Regions from separate parts of the Paenibacillus sp. AK121 genome, predicted to be linked through region 2. Evidence: riboswitches for the same ligand, from Rfam matches in the RefSeq annotation. Region 2 holds a riboswitch; each other region holds the start of a gene.
What was found. Region 2 has a riboswitch for cyclic di-AMP ahead of KSP24_RS23660 (C40 family peptidase). Riboswitches for the same ligand answer to the same signal wherever they lie in the genome.
Positions count from the first base shown of each region.

Region 1: it holds a riboswitch for cyclic di-AMP, as region 2 does, so the genes downstream of both, KSP24_RS13500 (TrkH family potassium uptake protein) here and KSP24_RS23660 (C40 family peptidase) in region 2, are expected to answer to the same signal.
Region 3: it holds a riboswitch for cyclic di-AMP, as region 2 does, so the genes downstream of both, KSP24_RS09005 (hypothetical protein) here and KSP24_RS23660 (C40 family peptidase) in region 2, are expected to answer to the same signal.

Region 1 is NZ_JAHPJM010000006.1:225,621-232,187, forward strand. It holds gene KSP24_RS13495 (potassium channel family protein) at 1-655, opposite strand, end outside; gene KSP24_RS13500 (TrkH family potassium uptake protein) at 674-2,014, opposite strand; cyclic di-AMP (ydaO/yuaA leader) riboswitch at 2,423-2,575, opposite strand; gene KSP24_RS13510 (CPBP family intramembrane glutamic endopeptidase) at 2,837-4,567, shown strand; gene uvrC (excinuclease ABC subunit UvrC) at 4,536-6,567, opposite strand, start outside.
Region 2 is NZ_JAHPJM010000020.1:15,785-22,351, forward strand. It holds gene KSP24_RS23645 (hypothetical protein) at 81-374, shown strand; gene KSP24_RS23650 (4a-hydroxytetrahydrobiopterin dehydratase) at 492-791, shown strand; gene KSP24_RS23655 (GNAT family N-acetyltransferase) at 870-1,376, opposite strand; gene KSP24_RS23660 (C40 family peptidase) at 1,680-2,180, opposite strand; cyclic di-AMP (ydaO/yuaA leader) riboswitch at 2,186-2,323, opposite strand; gene KSP24_RS23665 (hypothetical protein) at 2,599-3,426, opposite strand; gene KSP24_RS23670 (M1 family metallopeptidase) at 3,438-5,450, opposite strand; gene KSP24_RS23675 (YwhD family protein) at 5,575-6,081, shown strand; gene KSP24_RS23680 (PTS sugar transporter subunit IIA) at 6,358-6,567, shown strand, end outside.
Region 3 is NZ_JAHPJM010000004.1:59,610-66,176, forward strand. It holds gene kdpA (potassium-transporting ATPase subunit KdpA) at 1-951, opposite strand, end outside; gene kdpF (K(+)-transporting ATPase subunit F) at 1,097-1,174, opposite strand; gene KSP24_RS09005 (hypothetical protein) at 1,358-1,753, opposite strand; cyclic di-AMP (ydaO/yuaA leader) riboswitch at 1,867-2,040, opposite strand; gene KSP24_RS09010 (glutathione peroxidase) at 2,505-2,990, shown strand; tRNA gene KSP24_RS09015 (tRNA-Leu) at 3,139-3,221, opposite strand; gene KSP24_RS09020 (urease accessory protein UreF) at 3,484-4,221, shown strand; gene KSP24_RS09025 (Rha family transcriptional regulator) at 4,513-4,734, shown strand; gene KSP24_RS09030 (helix-turn-helix domain-containing protein) at 4,852-5,235, opposite strand; gene KSP24_RS09035 (helix-turn-helix domain-containing protein) at 5,324-5,698, opposite strand; gene KSP24_RS09040 (MarR family winged helix-turn-helix transcriptional regulator) at 5,889-6,344, opposite strand; tRNA gene KSP24_RS09045 (tRNA-Leu) at 6,510-6,567, opposite strand, start outside.

The DNA of each region.
Region 1 (6,567 bases), on a different contig from region 2:
CGACCTCATCCTCAAAGCGGCCGATATTGTCATTGGAGCCGATAATGACCATAATATCGTCTGCTTTCAGCCGATCCATAGCTGTCGGCGCGATCAAGATACCATTCGCCGTATGAAGTGCCACGATGCTGCAACCAAAGCGGGTACGAGCATTTAATTCTGCTAACGTTTTGCCATTCAGACATGCAGGCACATTGAGTTCCACAATGCTGTATTCCTTGGACAGCTCCAAATAATCGAGCAGATTAGGCGTGACCAGCTGATGCGCTACCCGAATACCCATATCTCGTTCCGGATAAATGACTCGGTCCACCCCAAGCTTCTCTAACGCACGCCCATGCAGTACAGATATAGCTTTGGCTACGACTTTTCTCACACCCAGCTCCTTCAGCAAAATGGCGGTCAGGATGCTTACCTGAATATCATCACCAATTGCAACAATGCCGCAATCGAAATTACGGATGCCCAGTGACCGCAACGCATCCTCATCTGTAGCGTCCGCCACGACAGTATGTGTCAGGATCTCACTCATACTGTCTACAACATCCTCATTCCGATCAATGCCCAGCACCTCGCACCCCATATCCACCAATTGCAAAGCCAGGCTTGAGCCAAACCGTCCCAGGCCAATGACTACAAACTGCTGCGTTTTCATATCTACTCGAAAACTCCCTTACCCTATAATTATTTTACCTTCTGGATGACGATACAATTCCTTACCCTTTTTCGGTCCCAGTGCATAAGCTAGCGTGAGTGGACCCAGCCTGCCTGCAAACATCGTCAGAGTAATCACCAGCTTGCCTACAACTGACAAATCAGGTGTAAGCCCCATAGACAGCCCTACTGTACCAAATGCAGACACTGTCTCGAACAAGATCATTAGAAAATGATGATCTTCGGTTGCGGACAGAATCATCGTCACCCCAATCACGAACAGCAGCCCCAGCAAGGTAATGGTCAAAGCCTTATAAATTCGTGCCTGCGCAAGTCGGTACCGAAACAGCACAATATCTTCCCGTCCCCGCAGCATCGAAAACACCGCTCCAATGAGCAGGGCAAATGTAGTGGTCTTAATCCCGCCCCCAGTGGAGCCAGGCGAAGCTCCAATAAACATAAGTATGATGATAAAAAACTGCGTAGCCTGCCGCAAGCCTGCAATGTCCAGCGTGTTGGCACCTGCGGTACGTGGAGTAACGGACTGGAATAAAGAACCCAGCAGTTTACCACCCCAATCAAGCGAACCAAGCGTCTTTGGATTCGTAAACTCAAATACAAAAATGACGAGCGTCCCGACGACAATCAGAGCAGCTGTCATGCTGAGTACCACCTTGGTATGTAAGGATAGTCTCTTACGCTTACGATAATCTGCCAGGTCTGACATCACTACAAAACCAATACCACCCGAAATAATGAGAAACATGGCTGTAAAATTAACAATCGGATCATATACATAACCTGTCAGGCTGCGAAATTCACCGAATAAATCAAAACCAGCATTATTAAACATGGAAATGGCATGCCAAATTCCAAAATAAATCGCCCTGCCGACAGGCATATCAAATGACCAGCGAATCGAAAAAATAGCTGCACATACGCCCTCAATCATCAGCGAGTACCATAGCACCTTGCGGATCAATCCAACAATTCCTTCGACAGAGGTCTGATTCATCGCTTCTTGCAAAATAAGGCGCTCCCGCAAGGAAATGCGACGTTTGAACACCAGCGCGATCAAGGTAGCCATGGTCATAAAGCCAAGACCACCGATCTGGATCAGCGCAACGATAACGATTTGACCAAAGGTTGTAAAAAAGAGCCCTGTATCCTTAACGACAAGTCCGGTTACACAGGTCGCGGATGCGGCAGTAAACAAAGCGTCTATAAACGCAAGTGGTTTTCCTGTTGTATTAGAGATGGGCAGCATTAACAATAAACTACCTATTAGAATGATAATGGCAAAGCCTGCAACGAATATCTGCGGTGGAGAAAGCCGAAGCCAGCGTGCATTGGGATTCATCTATTCATCACTTCTCTCCTAATCCTTAAAACTATAAAAACAGTGACTTAATACGGTGTAAGCCCGCTACGCGTTCCATTTATCTTCCGATCGTCGTTGCCCCTGATTTTTTTGATTTTCCAAACCTTAAGTAGCTATAATTAGCATTCCCTGAATACAGGAAGAATGCATGTCAAACACTACTCGGCTCCCTGTGCTATTGGCGAGCAGCAGCGAAGGGGGCAGAATTGTTCTGAAGAAGCGAAGCGTTTGCCTTTATCTCCGGATTTTAACCATTAAAGGGTTTATACAATCAAAAAAATCCGGGGATAACTGCAATTGGAAGAATAATCTGAACCCGCAGCGGTCTAACCAATCCAAACACTTTTATACACACAAAAAAAGACACCGGAAAACCGAGTGCCTGACTTGGTTCCTGCCCACAGCCTACGAGGTTAGCTGACGGATTCGGACAGCACAGTATGCCCTATTTACACTTCCGGTCCATCAGGATCGGCTGTAAAATTCACCCCAGTAACATGGTTCCCCCGTTTTCTCATAGAAATTCGGCTTAAATGTATATCATTACCCATATATTTCATAGGCATTGCCTCAAGATTATAATCCTTCTCTATCCAGATCACAAAACCGATTTCGCCGAAAAAACGTGAAATTGGCTTTAATTCGCGAATAGACATCGATTAATCACAGCTTATCTAATTTTATTAAAACTTTAAAGTGCTTTCACTCTATTTTCATGAATATCGCTGGTCTGTTGGCGGGAACCTGTGCAGTATGATATCTTTAATGGATGTTCTTATTTACAGATTAAGGAGGAAACTCATGAATCCTATCGGGAAACCGGTCGTGCTCACGGCCAACTTCAAAAAATTAGGCTTGCTGGGCGGGGTTGGCCTGATTTGCTTTTTTATCTTTCAATTGCTTATTCCCTCAATTAGCAATCCAAGTCCGGAATCATTGATGAATGCAAAGGTCATCAGCAAACAAGAAGCGGTCATACACGCCCTGGACTTTGCCCGTTCCGAGCTGGGCTATACGGAATCACAGCCAGAGAAGCCCGTCGTAACCTATCAGGCTGAAACAGATTTGTACGGTTATTTATCCAGAGAAAAATTGGTTCAAGAGTACGATCGTACATGGAAAAAAAATTATCCTTATGAAACCTTTCGGGTTGATTTGCCTGACTCCTCAGCGAAGGGCAAGCTGCAAATCCATGTGGATTTATCCACTGGGAAGGTCGTTAGCTTTAAACGGATCACCTCCAGCACCAATTACACACAGGCTGATGTTTCTACAGATGAACAAGCACGAAGCAGACTTGTACGTGTAGCTGAGGGTGACATGACGCTCGAAGCCAAGGAACAGGCTGCAGCAATATGGATCAAACGCTTTGGCTTTAAGCCATCTGAATTGAAGCTCGCGACCACTGAGGGGGAAGGTGGATTAAAATATACCGTGGACGAAAAGAAAATCGGCGCCTCGGTACTTACGCTGGCTTTTACTTTTGAAGACGGGGATGTTCGCTCGTTTACCCAAAGCTTTTCGGCCCCTTCGTCCTATACCGACTATGTTAAAAAGCAAACATACTGGGCGAATTGGATGACTTATGCGGGTTATGCCCTATTTAGCTTTGTCCTGGGCGTACTTGCCATTGTGTATGCGTCACTCACTCGACGACATACTTCATTTGTTCGTGGTATTATTCTGTCCATTGTATACTTTATTGCTAGTATAGCTGGGACAATGAACATGCTACCTTTATTGCAAGCTGAAGCAGGCAGTAAGGGCATGCTTTTATTTCTTATGGTATTCCAGGTTGGTGTTACCTTCTTCATGGCTGTAGCTATCTATTTCTCCTTGGTAGGCGGTGACGGGCTTATGCGTCAGGTTGGACTAAATGCATGGCCACGTGCTAAAGAGCCAGGCTACGGACTGTATGTGCTTCGCAGTATGTATGTCGGTTACTTGTGGGCCTTCATTTTACTGGGCGTACAATCCATTTTGTTCTTTGTATTGGAGCGCACATTTAATACGTTCTCCACTACAGACGCCACGCAGTCCCCTTACAATATGGCTTATCCATGGCTATTGCCGATTATGGCTTGGATGGCAGGTATTGGAGAAGAAACTGTTTACCGTCTATTTGGTATTCCGATGGTAAAAAAAATAGTCAAGAATACGTTTGTTGCTTGTCTGATCACTACGCTTATTTGGGCACTGGGACATACGCTTTATCCGATCTATCCGGTGATTTCCAGACCTATTGAGCTGACTTTTCTTGGTTTGCTGTTTAGTTTCGTGTTCTTGCGTTACGGCTTTATCGCTGCTATGTTCAGCCACGTTATTTTTGACAGCATATTAATGGGACTTAGTGTGATAAGTCTGGGAGACACCGTGAATGTGAGCGCCGGCCTATTCTGGATCTTACTTCCGGCTATTGTAGGCTACATCATTTACTGGTTTAGTCCCAAAAAGCCTAATCGAATCATGTTTGAACCCATGAAAAAAGAGGAGCCGTATTCTACGACTCCTCCTCCCGAAGGGCAGCTATAATTTGACGAGCAAGCTTATCCCCAATAGAGAGAGGCCGGAAGTCTTCGACGCTGGCCTCTCTTATTTTTTTGAGCGATCCAAAATGCTTGAGCAGCAACTTACGCCGTTTCTCGCCGATGCCTGGAATGGAGTCCAACTGGGAAGTTACCATAGATTTGCCGCGCTGCTCGCGGTGGAACGTAATGGCAAAACGGTGAACCTCGTCCTGGATCCGTTGCAGCAGATAAAATTCCTCGCTATTGCGTGCAAGTGTCACGGCCTCAAATGTTTCTCCCATCAGTAGTTGGGAAGTTCTGTGTTTGGCATCTTTCACCAAACCACACACAGGTATAAACAAACCCAACTCATTTTCCAATACATCGGTTGCCGCTTTAATTTGTCCACGCCCACCATCGACAATGATCAAGTCGGGACGTTCAAGATTTTCCTTCAGCACACGTTCATATCGACGCCGAATAACCTCACGCATCGTCTCATAATCATCTGGTCCCTGCACGGAACGGATCTTGTATTTTCGATACTCCTTCTTGGCAGGCTTGCCATCAATAAAGACGATCATGGCCGAGACTGGATCAGAACCCTGAATGTTGGAATTATCGAACGCCTCTACCCGATGCAGACTATCCAGCCCAATGGCACGTCCCAGATTGCTTGCAGCTTTGGATGTCCGTTCCTCATCCCGCTCGATCAGCTTAAACTTCTCATCCAGAGCAACACGTGCATTTTCCGTCGCCATACCCGTCATTTGCTTTTTCAGCCCACGCTGTGGCACAAGTACTTTTATATCCAACCATTCAGCCAGAGCGAGAGCTGCCGTAGATGGGTCCTCCAGTCCACCGGATAGTTGAGTTTCTGTTTCTGTTTCCCCGGTTTCTTGGTCACCAACTTGAGCTTGATTCGTTCCTTCTGCATAAGCTGCTCGTGCTTCGGCTACCCGCAGTGGGTCAGCAGAACGGTCTGACTCCGTTTGTACTGCTTCCTCATCTGTAATCCCGGTAGTCTCAGCTGTAGTTGCACTGTAAAGCTCAGTTTCTGTTGCAATCGGTTGATCAACATCAGCCGATTTTGCTTTCATCAGCTTAGGAGAATCCGGCAACAATATCTCCTGCGGTACTGCCGGGTTGTCACTGTAATATTGCGTCACATAGGACATAAAATCACTGTAAGCTTCACCGTAGAAAGGGAAAGTCGACATATGGCGCTCGATCATTTTACCCTTACGGACATATAGAATCTGTACACACATCCAGCCCTTATCTACCGAAAAGCCGAATACATCCCGGTCCTTCGCATCAGATGTGGTGATTTTCTGCTTTTCCATCATCGCGTCGATGCTAATAATCTGATCCCGCAGCTCCTTGGCACGCTCAAAGTACAATTCCTCTGCGGCCTCCTGCATTTTACGTTGGAGATCCTTTTTAATTTCCTCATGTCCTCCACTCAAAAAGGAACCAATCTCCTGACTGATCTGGTCATATGTTTCCTTCTCAACCTCTTTCACACAAGGTCCCAAGCACTGATGCATGTGATAATACAGACACACTTCTTTTGGCATCACACCGCACTTGCGCAGCGGATACATACGATCCAGCAGCTTTTTCGTCTGATGTGCCGCGTAGGAATTAGGGTACGGTCCAAAATATTTCGCTTTATCTTTCAGAACGCGACGGGTTACCTCCAGCTTGGGGTGTGCCTCGTTCGTAATTTTCAAGTACGGAAAGGTTTTATCATCCTTCAACAGCACGTTATAACGCGGCTGGTGCTTTTTAATAAGGTTGCACTCCAGAATGAGCGCCTCCATATTACTGCCTGTAACGATATATTCAAAATCACGAATATCGGCAACCAGTCGTTGCGTCTTGCCGTTATGGCTACCTGTAAAATAGGAACGGACCCGGTTTTTCAACACTTTGGCCTTGCCGACATAAATGATGGTGCCTTCACTGTTCTTCATCAGATAACAGCCTGATGCATCCGGCAGTAATGCTAATTTGTGCCGT
Region 2 (6,567 bases):
CTCTCTTTTTTGTTAAGGGCCAATTTCCGGTATAATAAAGTGATTATGTATTGAATCGCTGAACCATTGGAGGAAATAGCATGGGAGTAAAGCATGGGCGCGAGTATGAACAAATTTTGAACGATTTGACAGAGGCTGTGGGACGCATCCCAGATAGCTATGAATTTTTTGAAATGGAAGCAGAAGATTGGGACAGGCTGAACCCGATGGGGCGTCAGGAAGTCAATGAAGCTTTGGCAGAAGACCTATTTTATGCACTGGGTACGGAGCCCATAATTACTGTAGGCAGCGGCGTTGTGATTTATGAGCCGGAGCAGTACCGGATCTATGTACTCATCGGAGATGAGGAGCTGACGTCGGTCCCTTTGATTTGAAGGCCGTCTTATGGATTTATCAACGGGGCCGTGGTAATATGTACACCAATATATCGTAGTTTTGGCCGCATGTAAGCGGCTAAAAGGCTTCCGTATAAACGGGGAGGAGTTCGTAACATGCCTTTTACACAAGAAGAGATTGAAGCACATCTGGAGAAACTGGAGGGCTGGGAACTGGAGGAAGGACGTTGGATCGTTCGGAAATATAATTTTTCCAGTTTTATGAAGGGAATTGCATTCGTGGATGAAGTTGCCGCTATATCTGAGGCATTCAATCACCATCCATTTATTACGATTGATTACAAGACCGTGACTCTGCGTTTGACCTCTTGGGACGATGGCGGTATTATGGCCGTAGATATTAAGGAAGCCCAACAATATAATGAAGCTTTTGAAAAAATGCGCAGCAGTCATTGATTTTATAATGATCTGTTGTATATATTAAGAGCGCCTTCGCTATACAACATCGCGGTTGTATAGCGAAGGCGCTCTTATTTATAGAACCCGGTTCTGTTGTTCAGGACGATATACCATACAATAGAACGGTTTTCTGCCATCTGGAGTCTGACGTTCATAGGTATCCGTCAGCTCAAATCCAGCTGTCTTGTAGGCTCGTATAGCCCGCTGATTCCAGGTGAGAACCTCTAGGTCAATTTCATTCTGTGGATGACGTCGTCTGGCTTCCTCGGCAATGGCCCGGACAAAATCGGAGCCTGTGCCATGTCCGCATCTTTCGGGATGCATTCCAAGACCCAGCCGGGTCACATCGACCATAGGAAAATATTGAGCAAATCCCGTCAGCTCATTCTCTTCGTTCAGTACGGCAACATATTGCTCTTGGCGAAGCGTGGGACTTCCAAATTCGACTTCAAGTGCCTTCATTTGTTCCCAGGGAAGCCAGCCGTATATGTTGTAGGGGGGATCATAGCGCCACTCACAGATTTCAGCCGCTTGATGCTCGTCCATCGGTACAATCCGGTAGTTGGATATTGAGGCCGGCACTTTTCCATTCCTCCTTATGCAGGTACTTCAATCATTAACCACAGATTGTAGACAAGTTGTAGGAGAATGGCAAGCGTGTTTATTTCGTACCTAAGTCGGGTATACATTCAATAAGAAGGATTTACTGCTCATATGCTCCCCCAGCGGTGGCGGTAAAACCGACGATGTTCGCTAAAACTGAAACCTTTTGAGGTGTCGGTTCGTCAGTAATGATAATAATTACTGATGTAGTGGACATAAAAAACCGCAATTCGATTCCGGCCAGAATCAAATTGCGGCTAGGGTTAGCTTGCTGTGCGGTAGTTATTCTACGTTGTCGTCATCAGGAATATCTGAAGCTACAGAATGGTAAGCGTCTGTGCTCATAATTCTTTTTGCACCGACATAACGGTTAGCGTAATAATTTTCGTTCAGTGAGCTAACTACTACACCACGTGAAGTCGAGGAGTGGGCGAATTTCCCTTCACCTACGAAGATACCTACATGGGAAACGCCTCTTCCTGTGGTGTTGAAGAACACCAGGTCGCCTGGTCTCATTTCATCGCGGGATACAGAAGCTCCCATTTTGAATTGTGATCCAGATTGATGCGGCAGTTTAATTCCCAGTTTGTTGAATACATACATTGTGAAGCCGGAGCAATCGAATCCCTCGAGTGTAGTACCTCCGCTTCTATAGTTCGTTCCTTTGGCATCTTGGATGACCTGGTCCATCTTAGAGTCTGCAAATGCACTGCTGCCACCGAATGTAAAAGATGTAAAGGCAATGGCGAGACCCATGGCTGCAATCGTTAGCTTCTTCTTCAAAAAAAATATACCCCTTCCAATGCCTGCGAGGTTAGCTTAAGGATTCGGTAGAAGGTTCCCCTATGACCACTCTGTTGCGAGATCAATTCACCCAAACTGGTTCCCCCGCTTCCTAGGTGCCAGGAATTAGGCTTAACTTAAGATGTGCACCTTGGAGAGCAGTATTCACGACAACGATGTTTTTAAGATAAAGGTTACAATAAAGATTACAAAGTTGTTACTATCAGTTCACTGCGATTATTGTAACAAAGACAGCAGGCTTTGGCAAATGTTTCATCGCAAAAAGTTACAAAAAAATCTGTTCCTAACGCCCTAGGAACAGATTCTGTTAACAGTATTCAGTTATGTGCCGTTTGCACGGGAAAGAAAAAAGTTTTTTCGACAGCTAAAAATGCAGGAGAAAGCATAAAGAGAGGGATTAGCCTCTGCTGGAGATATCGATGTGCCATAGACGATACTGCGAACTGATATGCCACAGCCTGACCAGACTGGTAACAAAATGATACGATTGCTGGAGAATTAGCGCCAACATACCAGTCCAAATCATCGCTACGGTGCCAAATAGACCGAAGACCAGCAGCACACAAGCACCAAGCAAGAGAGATACGCTTACAGCCGGAAGAAGCTGGCGAAAGAAGGCGAGCAGGGACGATAGTATGGCGTGACCACTGACCGTGCCCAGTTGCATATACAGGATGCACTGCCGAATGAACCAACCGTAAGCCACCCACCCAATGGCATAGGGCAACAAATGCAACAGGTAAGAGGAAGATTGCAGCGTCCCTGCTACAATAGGATAGAGTCTCGGTACCACCCAGAAGGCGGGAAGCAGCAGCAAACCCAACTCGATGATGTAATACAACAGAGATGACATACCGTGACGTTTCATCCCCTTGAAGAAGGACAGGCTTTGCGGTTCAGACGCATCGGTATACAGGCTTTGATATATGCCAGCTCTAATGAAGGGAGTGATTAGGACGCGCAATACGGTCGCCCCTAATAGTATCCATAAATACACATGTACTTCCCGGCTGTCCATCAAGGCGATCTGCCCCTCCATCCAAAACAAGGTCTTTCCCAGCTCGTTTTGGCTCTGATCAGGATAACGCAGCAGCAGCGGGACAACGGCCGACTGTACCAGCCGATAGAGAAATACTCCCCACAGCAGACGATACAGAAATAAAATGATAACGATATAAAAGCGTATGCGCACTAGCGCCCAGCCTTCTTTTAAAACAGTCCGCATCTATAGACACCTCACCATGACAGACTTCCAAGCAGTGTCTCCAACAGCTTGGTTACACTCACACTCCAACGAGTTTGTTGCTTTTCGTCCAATTCAGCCTTCAGGCTATTATTAATATGCTTGTTCTCCAGTGCAATAGTGTATAGAGGATCAACGGTCACATAGGACACGGGAGAGGTGCTTTTGAGTCGGAAAGATGTACTTTTGCCCGTACCGTCCCATGCCTTAAATATTGTGGTGCCATCCTTGAAGGTAAATTGAACAGGGATCTTGGGATAATCTGCTCCTTTTTTGCTGAGCGTCACGACTGCTTCATATCCATTCTCCAACTTGCGGTTCGTGATGCGATCGACAGAAAAGTCCGCCATCTGGCCGTCATATACATATTGTTCAAAATAGTGGCTCCATGAGCGTCCAGTCACCCTCTCCACGACACGCTGAAAATCCTGTGAGGTCGGATGCTTGAATCGGTAGGTCTGGACATAGGTTCGCATAATCCGGTCCATTTTTTTCGTACCCACCTGACGTTCAATACCTCGTAGTACCAGCTTGCCTCGTGAGTAGGCATTTTGTGCATACTCAGCCGACGATCCGTACTTCCAGGATTCGCGGTTTAGGGGCTGTGGAGAAGCTACCTGTCCGGATTGTAATGGCAAGTTGGGGATAAGCCCATATTCTTGCTCCATGAGCCGTTCTTCTGCATAGGAGGTGAAGCCTTCATCCAGCCAGGGCTCCTCAAATTCATTATTGGCTACCATTCCGTAGAAATATTGATGCCCAATCTCATGAACCAGCGTCCGTTCCAGATTATAGCCGGGATTCAGTTGGTCCGCAGCTGCGGCCGTGATGAGTGTCGGATATTCCATGCCGCCGGCTCCACTGCCTGTTTTGGGTGGAACAACGATAGATAGAGTGGAATATGGATAAGGCCCGTACCATTTGCTGTAGTACGAAAGGGCGGCCTTGGCTGCGCTCATATAACGTCCTTTGAGTTCCTTATGGGACGGGTCCAGATAGAGCTTGATTTTGACACCAGGAACTTCAGTAGAAGAAAAGGGTTCTTCTACGGCTACAAAGTTGGGTGAAGCGGACCAGGCAAAATCGTGTACATCATCGGCATAAAATTGATATATTTTCTGGCCGTTCTGTCGTACTGCACCACGGGTGGGGAATCCGGTCGCTGATACGATGTGTGTTTCAGGCACCCGAATTCGTATGCTGTAAATTCCAAAATCGGCATAGAACTCGGAGTTGCCATGATACTGATGGAGGTTCCAGCCCTCGTCGGCGCGTCCACGTTGTCCTGCAGTCTCATAGACGCTGAGCTTTGGAAACCACTGTCCAGCCATTACAAAATCATCTGTCGCACCCATACGAGCAAAAATGCCAGGCAGTTTGACTTCAAACTTCATATATAGTGTGATTTCTTCGCCACCTCGTACTGGCTTGGGCAGACGTACCTTCATGAGCGAACGGTCACTTGCGTTACCGTCATCTGGTTGTACATATTGAGTACGGTGCATGAGAGATAAACCATCTTCTGTTTTTAGTTCGGTCAGCGTCATGGAGCCAAAGCCGTCCTTGGGCATGGTGTCTCCGCGCAGCTTTCCCCCGGATTCTTTCATAAAGGTGGTTTCCATAGAAGAGAAGGCATTCGGGTATAGATGAAGATACAGATCATTCACAGTTTTCTTGCCCGGATGTCTCCAGGTCAGTGTCTCAGTGCCTCGCAAAACCCGTCCTTTTTCCAGAGATACATCAATGTGATACTCCACCACCCGTTTGCTGAGAATTTCCGAAGCGGGCTGTGGAGGGTTCTTGGGCAGGTCGGGCATGATGTTGGCCCCTAGAGGCTTGCCCATATCTGGCGCAAGCGCAGACTCAGACTCGGAGCCGTATAGTGGTTTGCCTGCAGACTGAGGGGCGGATTGCGATTGGGGTTGCCAGGCAAACCATAACGTCCCTGCGAGGAGTCCGAGGGCTAGTGTAGACAATAAAACGATTTTGGCGCGTGCTGGGGTCATACAATGGATACCTCCCGTTGACAAGCATCTACAGCATGTATATGTTTGCTTTCGCGAGATTATTAGTTAAAATATTTATAGTGTAGAATGAGTGTGAAGACGGAAATTGGAGGCCTAGTGACGCATGAGTGAAAATCAGCCGGACGGCAAAAAGCAGATTGCACTGAATATTGTCAGTGGCAAGAGTAAACATAAGGGCTTCGGCGCAGGCTCAATCGACCTGAACAGCATGTCCCCGGTCATCATTGACCGAGGAGAGGCAAAAATTGATATCGGTGCCATGCATGCCAAAAGTAAAGTAGAACGTGGAATCAAGTTCTCTACGAATAAAGAAGACGTACCGAACGGACGCCAGGTATGGCTGGTATGGGTAGCTGTGGACCGTACGCCTGAAGGACGTATGTACGGTGGCGCGACGGCCTGCGAGATGCTGATTGACGACGAAGCCAAACGCGGCTGGAAAATTCTTGCCGATCATGTTAACCGTATGGATTATGCACTCAAGCGCCGTTTCATGCTGGATGATCTCGGCAGCGAAGATAAAGCAGCGCTCAAAAGCCTGCTGATTACGCATAATCAGGAATGGTGGGACGCTTCGCCAGAGGAATTGAAGCAGGCGCTCGAAGGGTAAGCCTAGCGTTAACAGTGTACACAACTGCTTAAAGAGCAGTCGGCAGTAAGGTTCAGAAGTAGACCGATACCTTGGTTGGGGTCGGTCTACTCTTTTTCATGTAAGTTATGAACATCATCGCCTTGACATCATAGAAAGGCATTCACTATAATTCAAATAGAAATCGGTTTCACTCCGGTTTTTATTTAATTAATTCGTGGAACCGGTTCCTGAAAGGATATAGTTTTTTTCCTATCGCTGTTTATGAATGTAATCTCTAAATAAGGTGGCATCGTTATGTTTAAATGGTTGAAAAAGAAGGCGGCTCCCCGTATTGAAGAATTCGACATGGTAGCGCCAATTAAAGGAAAAGTGGTTTCTCTAGAAGAGGTTCCAGATCCTGCGTTCTCTACAAAAGCTATGGGGGATGGCATCGCTATTCATCCATCTGAGGGTAGGGTCACCGCTCCTTTTGCCGGAAAAGTTGCCCATGTCATGGAGAAAAGC
Region 3 (6,567 bases), on a different contig from region 2:
AGATGCATCCATACCCAGTGCCTGGATTAACGGATTACCTGTCTTCTCCGACACATACGTTATGGATAGAAAAATAAGGAACAAGACCATCATCGAGCTAAAAATAATCCAGCCCTGCTTGCGATTACGGGCAAACAATCCAAAAGTATACGGCAGCGAAGCCGGCATTACCCACATTGCTAAAATTTCCAGTACGTTCGTCCAAGGACTTGGATTCTCAAAAGGATGAGCAGAATTAGCTCCCGCAAAACCGCCCCCGTTCGTGCCCAAATGCTTGATGGATTCCAATGAGGCAATAGGTCCCATAGCAATCTGCTGCTGTGTACCGCTTAAAGTCGTAATATCCGCTGTAGGCTGTAGCGTCTGTGGTACTTTTAGTCCCACCAGCACCAGCGTAAGTATAAAGGCAAGCGGCAGGAAAATCCGTATGTTGGCTTTAATAAAATCTTGAAAAAAATTACCCAGCCCTTCACCGCGCCGCGTCAATCCCCTCATAAAAGCCGCAGCAACCGAAAACCCCGAAGCAGCCGAAGTAAACATCATCATCGTGACGAACGCCATCTGTGTCAGATACGTAAGCCCGCTCTCACCGCTATAATGTTGGAGATTCGTATTGGTCATAAAGCTGATTACCGTATTAAAGGCCAATGATGCTTCCATATTACTGTTTCCAACCGGATTGCCTGGGAGTATAGCCTGCAAGCGCAATAGCAGGTAGCTGATCCCCACAAGCACCACATTGGTTGCAATGAAACTCATAGCATACGTGGTCCAACGCATGCTGTCCTGTTTCTTCAAGCCTACAACCCTATAAATCAGCTTTTCCGTTCCACTAAAAATCCGATCCGTCCGATTCGGTTCATTCGAGAATACGTGATACATATAGGTGCCCACCGGCTTTACCAAGAGCAGCAATATGACGATCACAATTCCAATTTGCAGTAGCTCCATCCTCTATTCCTCCTTAAAATGCTCCTGCATTTGGAACAACAGACCTGCTTCAGACCATCCATTGAGTGCACACGTTTGCGAAAATCTGCCCCTCTGATGCTTCATTCTTGATCTGCTGTTCCCGCCTGCTCGATCCTATAGTTGACTAGAACTTTTCAGGATTCAGGAGTGCGTAGATTAAATACACGAACACAATAACCGTGAGCCCTAGCACAACGATCATCCTCTTCGCCCTCCTTTTGAGGTCTGCGCATCACACCAGCGTATAAACAGTAATATCACTCCATAACTCACAGCCATTACGAGCAGCATGTATAAATCCATCATGTTCCTATCCTCCGTATCGCTCCTCAGATTGTCCTTTTGATTCCATCATAAAATCATAAACCAGCTATGTTATAAGTGCTTATCCGTTCAGCAGGAAACCCACCTCTCCGTTCAATGTGTAGATCACATGGTCCGCTCCCAATCCCCGATAAATTCCTTGCGGATTACAGCCGTGCGTAATAACATAGATCGATTCTGATGTTAGTGGCCGACATATTTGCAGGAAACGGCAAGTCAAATTCAAGCTGTTTTCGAACAAATACACACTCCCAATTTCTTTACTAGGAAAATTCCATTTTCCCGCTTGCATGGTATTGATGCGCACAATGTGCTCCACACCCATTTTTTTGAGCTGTCGTTCCTCCTGAGTGCTATTTGTGAGAACTGCAAACGCCAATTTTTTGAACATAAGCAATTTCACAAAACTTCTGCCCGCTTCATTCGGTGCAGTGACAATAATTAACCGACCTTCCATCAGTAGCTCCTCTCCCGGTATAAAAAGACAACAAAAAGAAGCCGAAGGAAAAAGGCTTCCTCCGGCTTCATACATTCCATGATAAAATAAACCATGGTTGCACACGGCGGTTTGTTGCCTCTCCCTGTACGCTTACGAGGTTAGCTGTCGGATTCGGACGTGAGAGTCGCCCTATTTACGGCACTTGGCCGGAAAATTCACCCCATGAGACACACACGGCTTGCAAAACCGTACATACTCGTTGGTTCCCCCGCTTTTGCAACTGCAAAATTCAGCGCTTTAGACAATTCGTTGTTGCTTCATTGGTGTTAATTTGAAATTACGTCTTGAATCATACACCCGTGCAAGGAAGACTGTAAAGCTCAACGGCGGGGCTATAAACCACCCTTTAGAGCATAGGAGATTAAGAATAACGCTTACAAGGCAGCTATGCTTCTCGTATCTCTTTAAAACTCTGTATTTCACCCCTTTTTGAAAATGAAAGGCATGTCAATATTGGCGTAGTGTATGGCTTAGTTACTCCTTATTTGCAAAAAGGAAAGAAAATACGCTATACGTGCCAGATAATTACCGATTGAACCCGTTTTTATGAGAAGAAACACCTCAATTAGCTCCATTTGAGGTGCGATTTACCGTTTTGAACAAAAGACGATTTTACAATGGTCCAATGCCCGTATACTCTTCCGGACTTGCAACCCCTTGTTGAGTTGCTTACAATTTAATTGCAGAATATTGAATGAGGAGGGATATCTTGACCGTATATAAATATGATGCACAGACCCTACAAGGGGTACAAATTCCGTTATCCACATACGAAGGGAAAGTTCTACTTATCGTGAATACTGCCAGCAAATGTGGGTTAACCCCCCAGTACAAGGCGCTACAAGAGCTATATGACCAGTATCATGAACAGGGGCTCGAAATTTTGGGATTTCCCAGCAACCAGTTCGCCAAACAAGAGCCGGGCTCCAGCGAGGAGATCTCCGAGTTTTGCCAAATCAATTACGGTGTGACCTTCCCCATGTTCGCCAAGACAGATGTCAACGGTGATCAGGCACATCCTCTATTTCACTACCTGACCCACACCGCTCCAGGAGTATTAGGCTCCAAAGCGATCAAATGGAATTTTACTAAATTCTTAATTACACGAGAAGGTAACGTATTTAAGCGTTATGCGCCGCAAACCACTCCAGATAAGCTTATAGGAGATATTGAGAAGCTTTTGCGGAAAAACTGACATCTTTCTTCATTACAGTTAACGAGCGGTCCGCTGTCCATATGACCGCTTCTGTAACAGAATGATATAACGAAAAATATTTAACGAAAAAAGCACCCCTTCACGTAAAACGTGTCAGGATGCTTTTTCAACTGGGTATTGCACATAATGCGGTCGAGAGGACTCGAACCTCCACGGGCGTACGCCCACTACCCCCTCAAGATAGCGTGTCTGCCATTCCACCACGACCGCATGTCATAATGTATTGAGGCAACAGATTTATTATACTCTCTCAGCAACAATTTGTAAACAATAATATTATAATTTTTTTAATGTAACTTTATATAACATATATAAGCGATAAAATTATTTAATTTGACATGAAAGAGCTCAAAGTGTAAATATATATTACATAAATAATTGAACTATTATTATATAAATAAGATTAGAGTCAAATAAACTGACACAAATATTCACCTCAAGGAGGCGAACCATCCTGCATAAAGGTAACCGATTGCTAAACTACGCATTGTTGTTGGACCCTTCCCTACCCATTGGTGGTTTTACCCGTTTCTACGGACTGGATGAACGTTTCCGTAACGGAAACTTGAACAGTCTACAGGATCTGAAACATTTTATGCGAGACGATTGGTATCCTCAAATTACAACCCTTGACGGCATGGCCATCAAAAGTCTGTATGCAGCCATCCAGCAGAATGACGGTTGGCGGATCGCCCTTATTGATAAAATGCTGTACACCCAACATCCTTCCTCGCAGTATGTGAAAAAATCGCGACTTTCTGGCCAGCGTCTGCTCAAGCTCACCAAGGCTCTTTATCCTTGGCTTGCATTTGACCAACTGGAAGACACACTCACTCAATACAATGCAATTGGCACACTCGCTACTGTCCACACTTGGATTAACTTCCTTCTCGGAACCGATATAGAACAGACCATTCACGGCTATTTTGCCACAGCGGTATCCTTCTGTATCGAAGATGCCTTCAGACTGCTCAATCCTCCTTACGAGGAAAAGAATCCTCTTATCGATCACATGACCAGCGAGTTGCTCACCACCTGGAAGAAATTTAACGAACCTACGCCAAGCTTATTTCAGCCTCACCTTTTCCATAGCCATCAGACCAGTTCCTACATCACTCAGCCACCCTATATGAGCCATAGTAGCCAATTGAATGCATCCAGGCCCTTTTCCTCCTCCATCCTATTCAAACGCCTTCCAGCCTCCCTCTGATGCGTCGTTTTACCAGTCTAGCAGTCACAATAAAAATACTCTGCCCTTTTCTCAAGCGGCAGAGTATTTTTAATTCATGTATCCAAATTCATACCACTCACAGACTATAGTCGGATTATTTTCACTTTTTGCACTTAATTAAGTAATTATTTTAATAAAATAACGCATTTAAGATTGTATAAACACGTATAAAAGTGTATCATAGTTTTAGATGGTTAATTCTAACATGTTTACTGATGATTATTATATCACACCAATTATTCTGCAAGAATCCGTAAGGGGCGATTTCTCTTGAACAACAAAATGCCTGTCACCTCCTTCGGGTGGGCCATCAAACAAAGGCTTGTCGAGCTTCGACTGGATCAGAAAACATTTTGCGAGACACACAATATCCCGCCTTCACGCTTGTCCAATCTGATTCACGGCACCCGTAAAGCACAAAGGTACAGAAAACAAGTTGCTGCAATTCTGAATATCGACGATAACGATTATAAGGAGGCGACACCACACTAAACCCAACAAGCATCCAGCATCCGACGCGCCGCCATATTATCAGGAAATCAAATAAACCCGTAAACCGAACCCCTTAGTCCGTTTTACGGGTTATCCACCCAGGCGTTTAGCCATAGATTATTCAAGTTTCGCTTTGTCCTTCTCCCTTTTTTGCTTACGGTATTTCGCAAATTCAACATATTCTAAAATAAAGTTCTGTTCTTCTGTCTCAAGATCTTCAGCCTGGCAATTCAATGGCCCCATCACCCCAAAAAAATAAGCAGCCTTCTGCTCCTGAAGCACGCCTTCCCCCGGCTTAATCCCTTTCATCAACCAGTCGAGCGATACATTAAAAAAGTCCGAAATCTGAATCAAATGGGCGGTACCTGGCGTTGTTTTTCCTCTTCTCCAATCACCGAGATTCCCTGAGCTGATTTTAAGCTTTTCACAAAATGCCTTCTTGGTCATTCCCCGATCCTTAATTAAAGCTTCAATCCGCTGATAAATAGTTTGATCTCCCAAAACGTTTCCCCTCCGACACTGTAGCTTTTTTCTAATTATTTTTCAATTGCACACATTAGAATATCCTTATCAAACCTCACAGCAAACATTAATCAGTAGTTGAATTATGCTGGTTTTTCTCTTTACGAAAGCGGGTAAATTCAATATACTCAAGTATAAAATCTCTTTCCGCCTCACTTAGCGATTCCCCTTGGCAATTCAGTTGCCCTGAAGCTCCAAAAAAATAAGGGTCCTGCGACTCCTTTAGTACTTTACTCTGCACATCTCGACCCAGCATAATCCAATCCAGACTAGCATTAAAAAACGAAGCGATTTCAATGAGTTTATTCGTGCCCGGTGTCGTTTTTCCTCTTTTCCAATCTCCAAAGTTTCCTGTACTAATGCCCAACTGCTGGCAAAACGCCTTTTTCGTCATACCTCGTTCCTTAATGAGCTCCTCAATGCGTTGGTAAATAGATTGCATAGAAGTTCCTTCCTCCCTAGCAGGCTCTCCAAATAACGATATCATGTACCCTGTTCCCATTTCAAAGATCACGTATGCTAAAATTACCGAATTATGTATGTTGGTTTTCATTATACCACAATATGCAACAAAAACCGCCTGTTTTCCGAAGAAAGGGCGGTCTTTAAGTCAGTTCGCTTACGCCAATCAATCACGTAGCAGAGTTGTCGATTTTAAGTAAAATCTGCTTCAATTCGTTCAACGTTTCACTCAAGTGCAATAATTCTTCTTCCGGCAGATACACCAGTCTCTCTTGAATTTTATTAGAGAAGGTATGAAATACCTGTTCACAAAAAGCGTCGCCTTCTTCTGTAATGGCTACGTTCACGACTCTACGATCCGAGTCACACGATTGGCGGTCAGCCAATCCATGCTCCACCAGCTTATCCAGAAGAGGAGTCATATTTGGGCGTGAGACATTAAGTTGTTTGGACAAATCGGATACTGTAGACGAACGCACTTCACGCAGAAGCATGAGCACCTGAAAGTTATTAGGCGACAAATGCAACGGAAAATCAAGCGGACCGTAGGTGAAAAATTTCTTCTTCACAATCGGAAACAAGCCCAAAATATTTTCTGATATATTTCCTAACAGTTGAGTGTCCATATTTTTCACCGTCACTTCATAAGTTTATATATTTATTATTCTATAACATTATGGCGTCATATTATACTATGGAATCATTATTTCATCATAATCATTGTTTAATTGCATCAATGCACAAATAAAAAAAGCCTCTAACGCGAGAGACTTTTCCGTTTATTCCATTGATGCGGTCGAGAGGACTCGAACCTCCACGAGCGTACGCTCACTACCCCCTCAAGATAGC